Linked DNA regions of Ancylobacter polymorphus. The main gene of each other region encodes a partner of the protein of the gene in region 2 in a complex. Links are inferred from orthologs where the notes say so. Each region holds a gene or a part of one and is shown on either strand. Other genes may lie near its edges. The genes, in order: trxB and trxA.

Region 1 (7,386 bases), 330 kb from region 2 along the record:
TGGAAGAGCGCATCTATCGCCACCGCTGCGTCGAGGCCTGGTCGATGACCGTGCCGTGGACCGGCTTCCCTGTGAAGGACCTCGTCGCCTACGCCAAGCCGCTCTCCGGCGCCAAATATGTGCGCTTCGAGACCTTCATGAACCCGGAAGTGGCGCTCGGCCAGCGCCGCTTCATCTACCCCTGGCCCTATATTGACGGGCTGACCATGGCCGAGGCGAATAACAATCTCGCCTTCCTCGTCACCGGCATCTACGGCAAGCCGGCGCCGAACCAGTATGGCGCGCCGCTGCGGCTCGCCTTGCCGTGGAAGTACGGCTTCAAATCGGTGAAGTCGATCGTGCGCATCTCCTTCGTCGCGGAGCGGCCGGTGGGGCTGTGGGAGCAGGTGCAGGGCCGCGAATATGGCTTCTGGGCCAATGTGAACCCGGAGGTGCCGCACCCGCGCTGGAGCCAGGCCTCCGAGCGCGACATCGGCACCGGCGAGCGCCGGCCGACACTGCTCTATAACGGCTATGCCGAGCAGGTCGCGGGTCTCTACAAGGGAATGTCGGGCGAGAAGCTGTTCATGTGAGGCGCTGCGGCGCGCCACCGTCTGAAAGAAAAATGGCCGGGTCCCAAAAGGGCCCGGCCAAAGTTTTCGCTGCCGAAGCAGCGAACCTTCCAGAGGGGAACAGCCGAAACGCAAGGCGCCTCGGCGTCTGGTGTTCATATGCTCACATCTCGGGCATTCTGCAATAATGTATGCCTGCATGGCAGGCATGCGTAATTGCATCGGGCGTTTCTTGATGCTGTCACTGCCTGCGAATTGGGCGGGCCCATTACCTCCGTGAGTCGTTTCGCCTGTCTCAAAAGGGCGGCGCCGCGTATCTTTCCGTCCCATCCGCCGCAGAGCGGGATGTTTCAGGGAGGAGTGCCATGCCGGTTTCCCGTCGTGCCCCGCGTCTGTGGATCGCCGTTTTGTCGCTCGCGGTCGTGTCGCTCGCCGCGCCCAATTCCGGCGCCGCGGCGCCGGAATTGGTGGCCGTGGCCGATATCGGCTTCACCGATTCGTCCGGCGAGCCCGCCGACCAGCGCGCCGCGCATGAGACGCGGCGAATCGCGCTGACGCAGGAGGTGCGCGGCGGCATCGGGCAGGACGGCAAGCTGCGGAGCCTGCCGCTCGGCTGCGACGGGGCCTGCCGTCTCGATGCGGAAGGGGTGGAGGCGCTGCGCCAACGGGCGAGGGCGGAAGGCGCGCGCCTTCTGCTGGTGGGCAGCGTGCACAAGATGAGCACGCTGGTGCTGTCGATGCGGGTGGCGGTGCTCGACGCTGCGACCGGCAAGCTGCTGTTCGAGCGGCTGCTCAGCTTTCGCGGCGACAATGACGCGGGCTGGCAGCATGCCGGCGACTATGTCGCCCGCGAGGTGGCGCAGGCCCTGCCGCCGGCGTGAGGTCGGCAAGGAGCGCGCTCAGAAGCTCCAGCGCTGCGCCTTGGCGACCAGGAAATCGCGGAACACCTGGATGCGCGCCACCGAGCGCATTTCCTGCGGATAGACGAAATAGGCTTCCAGCGTCGGCGTGGTCCGTTCGGGGAAGAGCTGCACCAGCGTGGCGGAATCCTCCAGGAGATAATCCGGCACGATGCCGATGCCGACGCCGCGTTCCACCGCCCGCTTGAGGCCGAGCACATTGTTGACCGAGAGCGAGGGCACGCGGCCTTCCTGGTCGTCTTCCAGCCCGGCCCGTTCCAGCCAGTTCAGCCCCTGGAAATAGGAGGGGATCGGCCCGCCGAGCAGGATGATGCGGTGCTTGTCCTTGTCGAGCTCGTCGAGCGAGCGCGGATGGCCGTTGCGCTTGAGATATTCCGCCGAGGCGAAGGCGTGGAAATGCACGGTGAACAGCTTGCGCTGAATCAGGTCCGGCTGCACCGGCTGGCGCAGGCGAATGGCCACGTCCGCCTCGCGCATGGCGAGGTCGAGCTCGTCATCGGTGAGGATGAGGGTGATGCGGATGTCGGGATAGAGTTCGAGAAACTCGCCGATGCGGGCGGTCAGCCAATGGGTGCCGAGGCCCATGGTGGTGGTGACGCGCAATTCGCCATTCGGCTTCTCGCGCGAATCCGTCAGCTTGGCCCGTGCCGCTTCCAGCTTCATGAACACTTCATGCGCGGTGCGGTAGAGCAGGTCGCCCTGTTCGGTCAGGATCAGCCCGCGCGCATGGCGGTGGAACAGCGGGATGTTGAGTTCCTGCTCCAGCGCCGAGACCTGCCGGCTCACCGCCGATTGCGACAGGCCGAGCGCTTCACCCGCATGGGTGAACGAACCCGCCTCAGCCGCGACGTGGAACACTTTCAGCTTGTCCCAGTCCATGTCACGCGCGCGATTGGCCTTGTTGTCCATCCGACGGGTGCCCTCGTTCATTCGGCGGCTTGGGCGAGCGGCTCGCGGGCGGCGAGGAAGCGCTCGGCCTCCAGCGCCGCCATGCAGCCCATGCCGGCGGCGGTGACCGCCTGGCGGAAGATGTCGTCGGCGACATCGCCTGCGGCGAACACGCCTTCCACCGAGGTCTGGGTGGAATGCGGGGCCGTCCAGACATAGCCGCTGGGCTTCAGCGTCAGCTGGCCCTGTACCAGATCGGTCGCCGGCGCATGGCCGATGGCGATGAACACGCCGTCGGCCCGCCGCTCGGACAGCGCGCCGGTGACGACATCCTTCAGCACCACGCCGGTGACGTGCGGCGGTTCCTGCTCGCCCTTCACCTCATGCAGGGCGGCGTTCCACACCACTTCCACCTTGGGATGGGCGAAGAGGCGCTCCTGCAGGATCTTCTCCGCGCGGAAGCTGTCGCGCCGGTGCACCACCGTGACCTTGGAGGCGAAATTGGTGAGGAACAGCGCTTCTTCGACCGCGGTGTTGCCGCCGCCGATCACCATCACTTCCTTGCCGCGATAGAAGAAGCCGTCGCAGGTGGCGCAGGCGGAAACGCCGTGGCCGCGATAGGCCTGCTCGGAATCGAGGTCGAGCCAGCGCGCCTGCGCGCCGGTGGCGAGGATAACGGTCTCGGCGATCCACACCGTGCCGGAATCGGTTTCGGCCCGGAACGGGCGGGAGGAGAGGTCGAGCCGCGTCACCAGATCGTTGACGATGCGCGTGCCCATCTTCTCGGCCTGCGCCTGCATCTGCTCCATCAGCCACGGGCCCTGGATCGGACCGGCGAAGCCGGGATAGTTCTCCACATCGGTGGTGATAGTGAGCTGCCCGCCGGGCTGGATGCCCTGGATCAGCACCGGCTCCAGCATCGCGCGCGCGGCATAGACGGCGGCGGTATAGCCCGCCGGGCCCGATCCGATGATCAGGACCTTGACGTGGTTGGCCGGACGGGCGGAAGAGGCCGACATGGCAGGCTCACTAAAGTTGCGGCAGGGGGGAAAGCGCGGCGTGGAACGCGGCCGACACATGAGCACCGTGCACGGGCCGCTGCGTTAGCCATGCGAAAATGTAGGAGCTGACCTTGGCAACCGCAAGGCAGGCGGTTCCTATCCATTAGTTTTCCAGAAGGAAGATTGCGCGGGGCTCGCGCGCAAGATAATTGCTCTGGCCGGCGGCGGCATTCGCGTCGCGGCCAAGGGCGCGCCACGGCGCGCCGCACACGGAGATACCCCTCTTGGTTCGCCGCATCGACGCGATCGACTGGAACATCCTTCGCGAGCTTCAGGGCGATGGCCGCATCACCAATGTGGAGCTTTCCCAGCGGGTCGGCATTTCCGCCCCGCCCTGCCTGCGCCGCGTGCGCGCGCTGGAAGAGGAAGGCATCATCAAGGGCTATAGGGCGCTGCTCGACGAGAAGAAGCTCGGCTTCGACCTGATGGCCTTCGCCATGGTGCATCTGATCAGCCAGGCCGAGGCCGACCTTTCCGCCTTCGCCGCGCAGGTCGAGCGCTGGCCGCTGGTGCGGGCGTGCTGGATGCTCTCGGGCGAGACCGATTTCATCCTGCTCTGCGTCGCGCCGGACCTGCGGACGTTCCAGAATTTCGTGCTGGAACTCACCGGCGCGCCGAATGTGCGCAATGTGAAGACCGCGCTGACGCTGCAGCAGTCGAAGGACGCCGCGGTGGTGCCTATGGAAGGGAATGTCCCTTGATCGTCGCCACCGCCACCGACACCGCCTATGTCGAACTGACCGCCGTCCTCCTCGCCTCAATCGCCGACCGGGCGGGGGATGCGGTGAGCGCCGTCTGGGTGTTCTGCGACCGCGTATCGGACGAGGACAAGAAGCGGATGGCTGCCAGCTATGGCCGGCCGGACCTGCATTTTCTCGATATTGACGACGACATGGTCCGGCATTTCGCCACTGGGCCGGTGAACAACCATCTCTCGCGCACCGCCTATGCCCGCATCCTCATGCCGCTGACGCTGGCCGAGGCGACGGGGCGGCTGCTCTATGTCGATTGCGACACGCTGATCGCCGCGCCGCTGGCGCCGCTGGCCACCCTGCCCATGCAAGGCTTCGCGGTGGCAGCGGTGGACGATGTCGCCCGGCTGGTGCCGCAGCGCCACATCACCCGCAACCGTGCCATCGGCCTGCCGGACGAGATGCGCTATTTCAACAGCGGCGTGCTGCTGATCGATCTCGACGCCTGGCGGCGGGAGCGCGTGACCGAGCGCACGCTCGAGTTCATCGCCTCGCGGCCCTCGCTGCCGATGATGGACCAGGACGCGCTCAACGGCGCGCTGCGGGGCGAGTGGCTGCCGCTCGACGAGAGCTGGAACATGCACCACCGGCTGGAAAAGGGCGTCTACAAGGCCGACCCCGCCGTGTGGGAAGGCGCCCGCATCGTCCACTTCATCGGCCAGGTGAAGCCCAATTACACCGACTGCAATCACCCGCGGCGCGACCTGTTCATGGCCTATCGCGCCCGCACGCCCTTCGCCAATGCGCCGCTGAAGACCAAGCTCGGCCGCAAGGTGGAGAAGCGCGCGCGCAAGCTGCGGCGGTTCTTCGGCAAGCTCAAGCGTCGCCTTTTCGGAGCCTAGGGATGGCACACAGCCTCGTCGACGAATATGCGAAGCTCCATGCCCGCCACCGCTACGGCGCCACGGCGCGGCACGCGCTGGCAGACATGCTGCCGCACATCATGGCGCTGAAGCCCGCCTCGCTGATCGATTTCGGCTGCGGGCAGAGCAACCTCGCCTTCCTCATCGCCGCCAAGGCGGGGATTGGCGAGATCCACCGCTATGACCCCGCCATTCCCGCCATTTCCACCCTGCCGAACAAGCGGGTGGAACTGGCGGTCAATGTCGATGTGATGGAGCACATACCGGACGAGGAAATCGACGCGGTGCTGGCCTCCATCGCCGCGACTGCGACGCAGGCCTTGTTCGTCATCGATACCGGTCCGGCCAAGATGCTGCTTTCCGACGGGCGCAACGCCCATGTCTCGCAGCACGGTGCGGCGTGGTGGCTGGCGCGGCTGAAGCCGCATTTCCCCACCATTCGCGAAATGCCGATCCACCGCCGCGCCCGTATCGCCTTCAAGACCTGGGACGGCGAGGTGAGAGGGCTCACCGGCCTTGCCGTGCGGGCGCGCGAGCGGGTGATCTACCGCACGCAGAAGCTGACCCGCACCGCGCATCGCAAGCTGTTCGGCACCAAGCCGCGCGGGGGCGCCCAGTGAAGCTGCTGGTCCTGCGCGACAAGAAGCCGGGGCATTTCAACCAGGCGGAAGGTGTCGCGCTGGCCATCGAACGGCTGGCCCCGACGGAGGTGACGCGGCTCGACATCCGCCCCACCTGGTTCGCCCATGACGATGTGCGCAAATTCGTGATGCGCCGCTATGGCCGCGACGCCGGCACTTGGCTGCGCTCCATGTATGCCATCGACGCCTCGACCCTGGAAAAGCCGGATGTCCTCGTCGGCTCCGGACGGCCGACCATCGCCGCCGGCATTCTGCTCAGCCGCTTCTTCGGCGGCGTGCCCTTCGTCTATTCCGGCGGCATCGGCGGCTATGACACGCGCGAGGTCAGCCTGATGATCGTCGCCTCGCCGCGCGCAGCCGGCAATCCGCGTTCCGCCTGGGCGCCGATCCCCTCCATCGTCGATCCCGCCGACTATCCCACCCCGCGGCGGCTGTCGACGCTTGCCGACCTCAAGGGCGCGGAGATCGCGCTGCTGGTCGGCGGCACCGCCTATCGCAAGGAATGGCCGGAGGGCGAGTGGGACGCGCTGCTGCGCCTCGTGCGCGACGTGGCGCGCGAGCATGGCGTGCGCTGGCGGGTCACCACCTCGCGCCGCACGCCGGACGCGGTCGGCGCGCGCCTCGCGGCACTGGCGGGGGAGGGCGTGCTCGCCGAGTTCATCGACTACCGCACTGCCGGGCCGGGCTCGGTGCGGGCGCTGTTCGGCGCCGATGCGGTGGCGGTGACGGAAGATTCGATGAGCATGCTGGTGGAAGGGCTCACCGCGCAGCGGCCGGTGATCGGCCTGCGCTCGGCCAAGGTGCATGACGGCTATGCCAGCGAGGCGATTTCCGCCTGGGCGGCCAAGAGCTGGGCCGCGCCGTCCTTCGCGCCGAGCCTCGCCATCCTGCCGCTCGGCACGGTGACTGCGGACCAGTTCGCCTGCACCCTCGTCACGCTGGAGCCGCCGACGCTGGATGTGCGCGGCGCGATCGCCGCTCTCATCGCCCCGGTGCTCGGGCTGGCTCAGAACCGCGACCACACCTCGTCATAGACGGCATTGATCCGCCGCGCCTCGGTCTCAATCGAGTGGTTGTCGACGACATGGCGGCGGGAGGCGTCGGCCATCGCCGCGCGGTCGGCGTCGTCCCGCTGCACGAAGGCCGCCACCGCTTCCGCCATGGCTGGGACGTCACCGGGCGGGATGATGGCGCCGGTGCGGCCTTCCACCACCAGCTCCTCGAAGGCGCCGACGCGGGTGGCGACAACAGGCACGGCGCAGGCCATCGCCTCCAGCGGGGTGACGCCGAAACCCTCCCAGCGCTGGGGCGCGACATAGAGGTCGAGCGCGCGGTACCAGCGGGCAATGTCCGAGGTGGCGACCTCGCCGGGGAAGAGGATGCGGTCCGCGAGGCCGGCCTTTTCCACCTTGGCCCTCTGTTCGGCGAAAAAGGCGGTATGCGCCCCCGTCGCCCGCCCCAGCACCACGCCGCCCCAGCCGGGATGGTCGGGCAGCACGCGGATCAGCGCGTCGACGAACACGTCGGTGCCCTTCTGCGCGCGGATGCGGCCGAAGCAGCCGATCATGTTGAGACTTTCGGGCAGGCCCACCGCGCGCCGTGCCGCCGCCTTGTCGGGCGCCGGGGCGAAGCTGCCCATGTCGATGCCGTGGTGGATGACGGTCGAGGCCCGCTTGAGATAGTCGGCGGTCTTGGCGGAGGTCGATATCA
Region 2 (7,564 bases):
CTCGCCCGGCAGAACCTGCTGCCGCGCTGAGTGAGCCGCCCGCTTCGCCCTCACCGCAGCAGCGCCGCGCCTCCCGCGGCCATGAGGGCGAGGAAGCTGGCGCCGGCCAGCGTGAGGGCGAAGCGCCGCTTGCCGAACAGGCCGGCATAGGCCGTCTTCGCCAGCATGTTGGCGATGACGGCGAGGCCGAGCGCCCGCGCCGCCACGCTGGCGTCGAGCGTCGGCAGCATCCCGGCCACCGTCACCGTCACCGCGTCGACATCGGCGAGGCCGGACAGGGCGGCGGCGGCATAAAGCCCGCCCGTGCCCCAGATCTCGCTCGCCACCCGGGCGGCGAAGGCCACCGCCACCAGCAGCAGCGCCATCTTGAACACGGCGAGGAGATCGAAGGGATTGCCCGGCTCCGGCCGCTGTGCCGGCGGCGCGCCGGGCTCGGCCCGGCGGATCAGCAGCAGCGCGGCGGCGAACATCACCGCCGCGCCGGCCGCCAGCGGCAGCAACAGGCGGTCCGCCAGCGCGGGAAGCAGCGCCGACACCAGCAGCGCGGTGCGTACAAGCGAGACCCCGCCCGCGCTCACCGCCCCGGCGGCCAGTGCCCCGACGGCGGGGCTTTCGCGCGAGCGGCGGGCATTGGTGATGGTGGTGGCGGTGGAGGAGATGAGCCCGCCAATGGTGCCGGCGAGCAGTTCGCCGCGCGTGGCACCGAACAGGCGGACCGCGATGTAGCCGCAGAAGGAAATCGCCGCCAGCACGATGGCCATGGCGAGAATGCGCGCCGGCGACACCCCGCCGAACGGGCCGATCGGCTCCGCCGGCACGATGGGCCGCAGCACGAAGGCGAGCGCCAGCAGGATCAGCGCCGAGCGCAGCTCCGCCCAGCGCAGGCGCTTGATCGCCCGGTGCAGCATGTCGCGGCTGGCGAGGATCACCGCCAGCACCACCCCGCCGGCCGAAGCCAGCGTCATGTCGCCGAGCAGCGCCAGCGCGCCGAGCGCGAAGGTCAGCATCGCCGCGACCACGGCAGTCGCGCTGAAACGGTTCTCCGCTACGCCCTCGCGGTACTGGAACAGGGCGATGACGGCGGTGAGCGTGACGAGGAAGCCGACCAGCACCGCGCCCGACTTCGCCCCGGCGGGGGCGAGCAGCCGTTCCAGCAGGCCGGCGACGCCGCCCAGCATGCCGATGAGCGTGAAGGTGCGGATGCCGGCGGTGCGGGCGCCCTCATCCTCGTCGCGCTCGCGCCAGTGGCGCTCCACCCCCACCAGCGCGCCGATGGCGATCGCCAGCGCCAGGCGTCGGAAGATGTCCATCTCATCCATGGCCGGCCTCAATCCCTCGGGCTGCGCGCCTCCCGGCCCCCGCGACCGTGCGGCCGAACTATCGGCCCGGCCGGCAGGCGCCGGCAAGCGGGGGGATTACGGAGGGGAGCGCCCGTCTCGACAGAAGGCGCGGTTTAAGCCATTCCCTCCCCCATCGCCACGGGCGCCGGCGCGGGAGGGACGGATGCGGGACGCATGGATGAAAGCCGGACGCCACGTCGCGGCGCTCGGACTGCTCTGCCTCACCCTCGGCATGCCGGCCCGCGCCGCCGAGCCGCCCATCTGGCCGGATGATGCCATGCACCGGCTGGCGGCGCTGGCGCTGCTGCAAACGCTGAACGCCGAGCTGCTGTCCAATCCCAGCGCCACGCTGACGCTGGACCGCTGGTGCGCCGCGCATCGGCTGGCGGAGGCTCCCACCATCGTCGCCGACCGCGTGCGCGGGCAGGACAAGCCGGCGGGGCCGGAGATTCGCGCCCTGCTCAAAGTCCACGCGGACGCGCCGGTGAATTACCGCAGGGTCCGGCTCACCTGCGGCGACAAGGTATTGTCCGAAGCCGACAACTGGTATCTGCCGGCGCTTCTGACGCCGGCGATGAACGCGGCGCTGGAGACCACTGACACGTCCTTTGGCCGGGTTGTGAAGCCGCTCGACTTCCGCCGCACCACGCTCGGCGCCCGGCTGCTGTGGCAGCCGCTGCCCGAGGGCTGGGCGATGGGCGCGCCACTGCCGCCTGCGGCCGGCGCCCTCGCCATCCCGCCCTTCGTGCTGGAACACCGCGCCGTACTGACCCTGCCCGACGGCACGCCGTTCAGCGCGCTGGTGGAGAGCTATACGCGCGAGACGCTGGCCTTCCCCCCGCCCGCACTCGCCGCGCCGGAGGCTCAGAACGCTCCGAGATAGTCCATCTTGCCGACCGGCACGCCCTTGTGGCGCAGAATGTCGTAGGCGGTGGTGACGTGGAAGAAGAAGTTCGGCAGCGCGAAGGTGAGCAGATAGCTCGTCCCGACGAACTGCCTTTCGCCGCGCCGCGACTTCTGCACGATCTCCCGCGTCTCGCTGCCCGCGAAGCCGGCCGGATCGACGCTGGCGAGATAGTCCAGCGTGGCGGCGATGCGCTGGTGCAGTTCCGCGAAGGTCGTCTCGGTGTCGGGGAAGCTCGGCGCCGTGGTGCCGGTCAGGCGCGCGGCGGCGAACTTGGCGGAATCGCACGCGCTCTGGACCTGCCCGGTCAGCGGAAACATGTCCGGCGCGAGCCGTGCGGCGGCGAGTTCCGCGAGATCGAGGCCAGCGGCGGCGGCATGTTCCTCGCCCTTGCGCAGCAGCGCATCGAGATTGCCCAGCGCGCGCTGGAACACGGGGACGGAGGCGTCATACATGGAAAGCGGCATGGAAGTCTCCACAAGGGGAATGCGACGGGACCGCCCGCGCCGGAGCATCGCCTGCGGGGAATCGGCCGGCGCGTCGGTCGGAACGAAAAACCCCGGCGCGGAGAACCGGCCGGGGTTTGATCGAAGCGGAGACGGTCAGGCGATCAGAGCGCGCCGCCGACCCAGCTCAGCATCTTCGCCTTCGGCGCCGCGCCGACCTGGCGCGAGGCCAGCTGGCCGTCCTTGAACAGCAGCAGGGTCGGGATCGACATGATGCCGTACTTCGACGCCGTCGCCGGGTTCTCGTCGACGTTCAGCTTGACGATCTTCACCTTGTCGCCGAGCTCGCTCGCCATCTCGTCGAGCACCGGGGCCACCATGCGGCACGGGCCGCACCATTCCGCCCAGAAGTCGACGATGACGGGGGAAGAGGAGTTCAGCACCTCGGACTCGAAATTCTGGTCCGATACTTTTTCGACGCCCATTTGGACACCTTTCTAGAATCGTGGATTTCCACAAAGTTGACGGGAAGGTAGGTAGCCGCCCCCCCATGCGTCAAGGCAGCGTCACCCCAACGTGACTCTTTCCACCGCCCGCTCCAGCGCCGCGCCGTCGAGCGCATGCACGAGAGGGCCGGCGGTATAGACCAGCAATGCCCGCACAGGCTTGCCTGGGAATAGCTTGGCGATGAGCCGCGCATAGAGCGCGACCTGGCGGATATGCGCGGGCGGCATGGCTGATGCGACGCGCGGCACATGCCGGTCGGTCTTGAAGTCGGCGATCAGCACCGCGCCGTCGCTGACGCTCAGCCGGTCGATGCGGCCGGAAACCGGGGTGCCGTCCTCCAGTTCGCCGGCCAGCGGAACCTCGCCGAGGCTGCCGGGCGCGAACAGGGGGCTGAGTTCCGGCAGAGCCAGCGTCGCCAGCGCCTCGGCAAGCAGTTCCTCGCGCGCGGCCTCCGACCAGTCGGTGCTCGACGCCAGCAGGCGGCGGCCGGGCTCGGGCCGCCCAGCTTCGGGCAGCGGCGCCAGCGCCGCCATCAGCCGGTGCAGCAGATCGCCGCGTTCCAGCGCGCGGGCGGCATCGCCGGTGGGCGCGGGGCCAAAGACATCGGCGCCGGAGGGGCGAAGGCTCGCCGGTGCCAGCGTCTCGCGCACCGGCCGGGCCAGCGCCTGCGCCAGGGCGCGCTCCTCGGCGGCACCGGCGGGCGGCGGGGGGACAGGCAGCGGCGGCAGCGGCGCGTCCGCCGCACCGGCGCGCCAGCGCAGCACCGTGCCGGCAAAGCCGCTCGCCGGGACTTCCAGAGCCTCCGGCTCCAGCGCGGAGCGCACGAGATCGTACCAGCAATCGGCCGGGCGCTGACGCGCGCCATCCGCCCCGCACAGAACCAGCGCCGTCTCGGCGCGGGTCAGCGCGACATAGAGCAGGCGGCGATATTCGTCCTGCTGGGCGTCGTCGCCGCGCTGGCGGGCGCTCGCCATGGCTGATGTGTCGCCCTTCTTGGCCGGAGCGTGCAGCGCCACACGGCGGCCATCGGGCAGTTCCACGCGCAGCAGCCCGGCGCTGCGGCGGGTCATCGGCCCGGAGGTGGTGTCGGCGAGAATGACATAGGGCGCCTCCAGCCCCTTGGCGCCGTGCACGGTCATCACCCGCACCTCGTCGCGCCCGGCTTCCATGTCGCGCTTGGCCTCGGCGCCGCCGCGCCGCAGAAAGGCCAGGAACCCCGCGAGCGAGGGCGCCTCCAGGCTCTCATAGGACCGTGCCAGCGCCAGCATCTCGTCGAGCGCGTCAGCCGCCTCGGGCCCCAGCCGGGCGAGCATGGCGGCGCGGCCGCGCTCGCGCCCGAGCACGCGGGTGTAGAAATCGAACGGCCGCAGCCGCCGCGCCTCGTCGCGCAGCCGCGCCAGCCGCCCGGCGGCCGCGGCCCATTTCGGGTTCTCGCCCGCGCGGGCCGCCAGCACATCTTCCAGCAGCCCATCGCGGCCGGGCGCCAGCTTCATCAGGTCATTGTCGTCAAAGCCGAAGAGCGGGCTTTTCAGCACGCTCGCCAGCGCCAGCTCGTCGTCGCGGGCGAGCAGCGCGTCGCCCAGCGCCATCAGGTCCATGACCGCGATATGCTCGGCCACGACCAGACGGTCGGCGCCGGCCACTTCCACCCGCGCCTGCTTCAGTTCGCGGATGATGGAGGTGAACAGCCCGTCACGTCGGCGCACCAGAATAAGGAAATCGCCCGGCCGGGCCGGGCGCGTGCCATGGCGGCCGGTGACGGGAAAGCCTTCGCGGATGCGGGCGGCGATATGGGCGGCGATCTTCTTCGCCAGCCTTCCCTTGGGGTCGTCGGCGCCGGGCGCGTCGAGCGGGCGCTGCCAGGCGTCGACATCCACCTTCTCGCTCGGCGCTTCCGGCTCCCACATTTCCACCAGCGCCGGCAGCGCGGCGTGGATCGGCGCGTGCACCGGCGGCTTGGCTTCGGCGGAAAGGCCGCGATAGGAGGCCTCGCGACCGAACACCGCGTCCACCGCCTCCAATATGCCCGGCGCCGAGCGGAAGGAGTGCTGCAATTCCACATGCACGAAGCCGGCGCCGCCCGCCGCCTCGAATTCGCGCCGCACCGTGTCGAAGCGGCGGGGATCCGCACCCTGGAACGAGAAGATCGACTGCTTCTCGTCGCCGACCACGAACAGCGTGCGCGGCAGCTGGCGGTCCTCGCGCGCGCCTTCGCCCGCAAAAAACTCGGCCACCAGCGGGCGGATCACCTCCCATTGCTCCGGGCTGGTGTCCTGCGCTTCGTCCAGCAGCACATGGTCGATGCCCTGGTCGAGCTTGTAATGCACCCAGGCCGAGGCGCCCGAGGCCAGCAGCCGGCGGGCGGCGTTGACGAGATCGGCGAAGTCGAGCACGCCGCGCGCCGCCTTGGCCCGCTCATAGCGCCGCGCCGCCTCGCGCCCGAGGATCAGCACCGCCCGGCTGCGCTCGAAGGCGCGGGCGGCGGAAAGCTGGCGCGCCAGCGGGGCGATGCGGTCGCGCTCATTGATCAATTGCGGGTATTTCGCCCGCGCCGCCGCATTGCCGAACTGCCCCTCGGAATAAGGCTCGCCATCCTCTTTGAGAAACACGCCGGCATAGGTCTCCGCCACCGCCTCGGGCGGCGCCAGCACGGCCGCGCGCAGGCCCTGGCCGCGTTTGGCGCAATTGCCGCCTTCCAGCAGCAGCGCCTCCGCCAGCCCAAGCCACGCCCCGCGCGGGATCAGCGCCGCTTCGATGATCGCCCGCTCGATATCGGCGGAGGCGATGGGCGCGTCGAGCCCGACGGCGCGGGCGAGATCGTCCTCGCTCGCCGCGAGTGCCGGGGCATCCGCCACCAGCTCCTTCAGCAGATCGTTGATGCCGGCATCGGAGGTCTGGGCGACGATCAGCGCCAGCGCCTGACCGAGGTCGCTCGCCGGGGCGCCGGCGGCTTGCAGCACCACCTCCGCTCGCACCCGCGCCAGCAGTTCCAGCCGCGCCGCTTCCTCCAGCTCGCCGAAGCCGGCGGGCACCCCGGCCTCGAAGGGGAAGGCGTGCAGCAGCGCGCCGCAAAAGGCGTGGATGGTCTGGATCTTCAGCCCGCCCGGCGTTTCCAGCGCCTGCGCGAACAGCCGCCGCGCCTGCGCCCGGCGCAGCGGGTCGGGCGCGCCGCCATCGGTGCGGACGATCTCGGCGTCGAGCGCTTCGTCGTCCAGCGTCGTCCAGCGCCGCAATTCGCCGAGCACGCGGTTGGCCATGTTGGCCGCCGCCGCCTTGGTATAGGTGAGGCAGAGAATGCGCCCCGGCTTCACGCCCCGCATCAGCAGGCGGATCACCCGTCGCGCCAGCACATGGGTCTTGCCCGAGCCGGCATTGGCCGACACCCAGGCCGAGAGCATGGGGTCGGAGGCGGAGGTCTGCAGCACGGTGGCCGCCCGCAGCGCGCCGGGGGCGAGGTCGGTGATGTCGCTCATTCCTCGCCCTCCCCGCCGGTGGACCATTCCTTGGCCCGCGCCAGATGGTCGTAATCGCCATAGCGCCCGCCGAACATCGGCCGCGCCAGCGAGGCATAGCCGCGCGAGGGATTCTCGAAGGCAGCGATCAGCGTCTGCAGCCGCGCCAGCGTGTCGCTCGCGAGGCCGGCGGCGGTGCTGTCCTTGTCCACCGCGTTCACTTCCTTCACCTCGGCCGTGCCGAGCCTGATATAGGCGAGCCCGGCCGCCTCCTCGCCCGGCACGTCGGGGAAGCAGCCGGCCGCCGCCATCGCCGCTTCCAGCGGCAGCTGCGGGGAATAATGCACCGCCGTCTGCTTGGCGGTCGGCACCGCGCCGGTCTTGAAGTCGAGAATCGCCAGTCCGCCCTCGGCCAATTGTTCGATGCGGTCGGCGCGGCCGGTGAGGGTGAAGCGCCCGCCGGCGAGGGCCAGCCGGCCATATTTCTCCGCGAAGACCCGCCGGGTCCGGGTGCGCCGGGCGCGCTCCCAGCCGATGAGGCGCGGCACCAGCCGCTCGAAACGCGCCCACCACAGCGCGTGCTCGGCGGGAAAGCGCTCCAGCGACGCGAAGGCGGCGCGCCCATAATCCAGCAGCACCGCCTCGGCATTCGCCGGCAACGCCTCCGGGAACGCCTGCGCGAAGGTGCCGAGCGCGTCGTGAATGGCGCTGCCGCGCTCCCCCGCGCCCGGTGCCTCGTCGAGCCCGTCGAGCGGGGCGAGGCTAAGGACATGGCGGGCATAGATGGTGTAGGGGTCGCGCAGCCAGGTCTCGATCTCGGTGACGCTGAGCTGGCGCGGCCGCAGTTCCACCGGCGGCGCCGGCTCCGGCCGGGCGATGCGGGCGGCGGGCGGCTCCTCCTCGATGATGCCGGCG

Evidence for each region.
Region 1: the proteins of trxA (region 2) and trxB are in contact, whole or in part, in a crystal structure (PDB 1F6M), measured with the Escherichia coli proteins. The link is inferred for Ancylobacter polymorphus from one-to-one orthologs.

The regions. Positions count from the first base shown.
Region 1 is NZ_CP083239.1:2,766,280-2,773,665, forward strand. The notes cover bases 1,389-4,197. They hold trxB (thioredoxin-disulfide reductase), read right to left. Parts: upstream 3,379-4,197; coding sequence 2,398-3,378; downstream 1,389-2,397. Other genes in these bases: K9D25_RS13090 (DUF2380 domain-containing protein), read left to right, coding at 1,389-1,432; K9D25_RS13095 (LysR family transcriptional regulator), read right to left, coding at 1,451-2,350; K9D25_RS13105 (Lrp/AsnC family transcriptional regulator), read left to right, coding at 3,645-4,121; K9D25_RS13110 (glycosyltransferase family 8 protein), read left to right, coding at 4,118-4,197. In the rest of the region: protein-methionine-sulfoxide reductase catalytic subunit MsrP, read left to right, coding at 1-572; more of K9D25_RS13090, read left to right, coding at 917-1,388; more of K9D25_RS13110, read left to right, coding at 4,198-5,014; K9D25_RS13115 (methyltransferase domain-containing protein), read left to right, coding at 5,017-5,655; K9D25_RS13120 (ELM1/GtrOC1 family putative glycosyltransferase), read left to right, coding at 5,652-6,710; K9D25_RS13125 (glycosyltransferase family 4 protein), read right to left, coding at 6,683-7,386.
Region 2 is NZ_CP083239.1:2,431,472-2,439,035, reverse strand. The notes cover bases 1,516-4,502. They hold trxA (thioredoxin), read right to left. Parts: upstream 3,176-4,502; coding sequence 2,855-3,175; downstream 1,516-2,854. Other genes in these bases: addA (double-strand break repair helicase AddA), read right to left, coding at 3,257-4,502; K9D25_RS11500 (DUF1993 domain-containing protein), read right to left, coding at 2,205-2,711; K9D25_RS11505 (hypothetical protein), read left to right, coding at 1,519-2,223. Also shown: poxB (ubiquinone-dependent pyruvate dehydrogenase), read left to right, coding at 1-30; K9D25_RS11510 (MgtC/SapB family protein), read right to left, coding at 51-1,319; more of addA, read right to left, coding at 4,503-6,670; double-strand break repair protein AddB, read right to left, coding at 6,667-7,564. UniProt on the Escherichia coli protein: Participates in various redox reactions through the reversible oxidation of its active center dithiol to a disulfide and catalyzes dithiol-disulfide exchange reactions.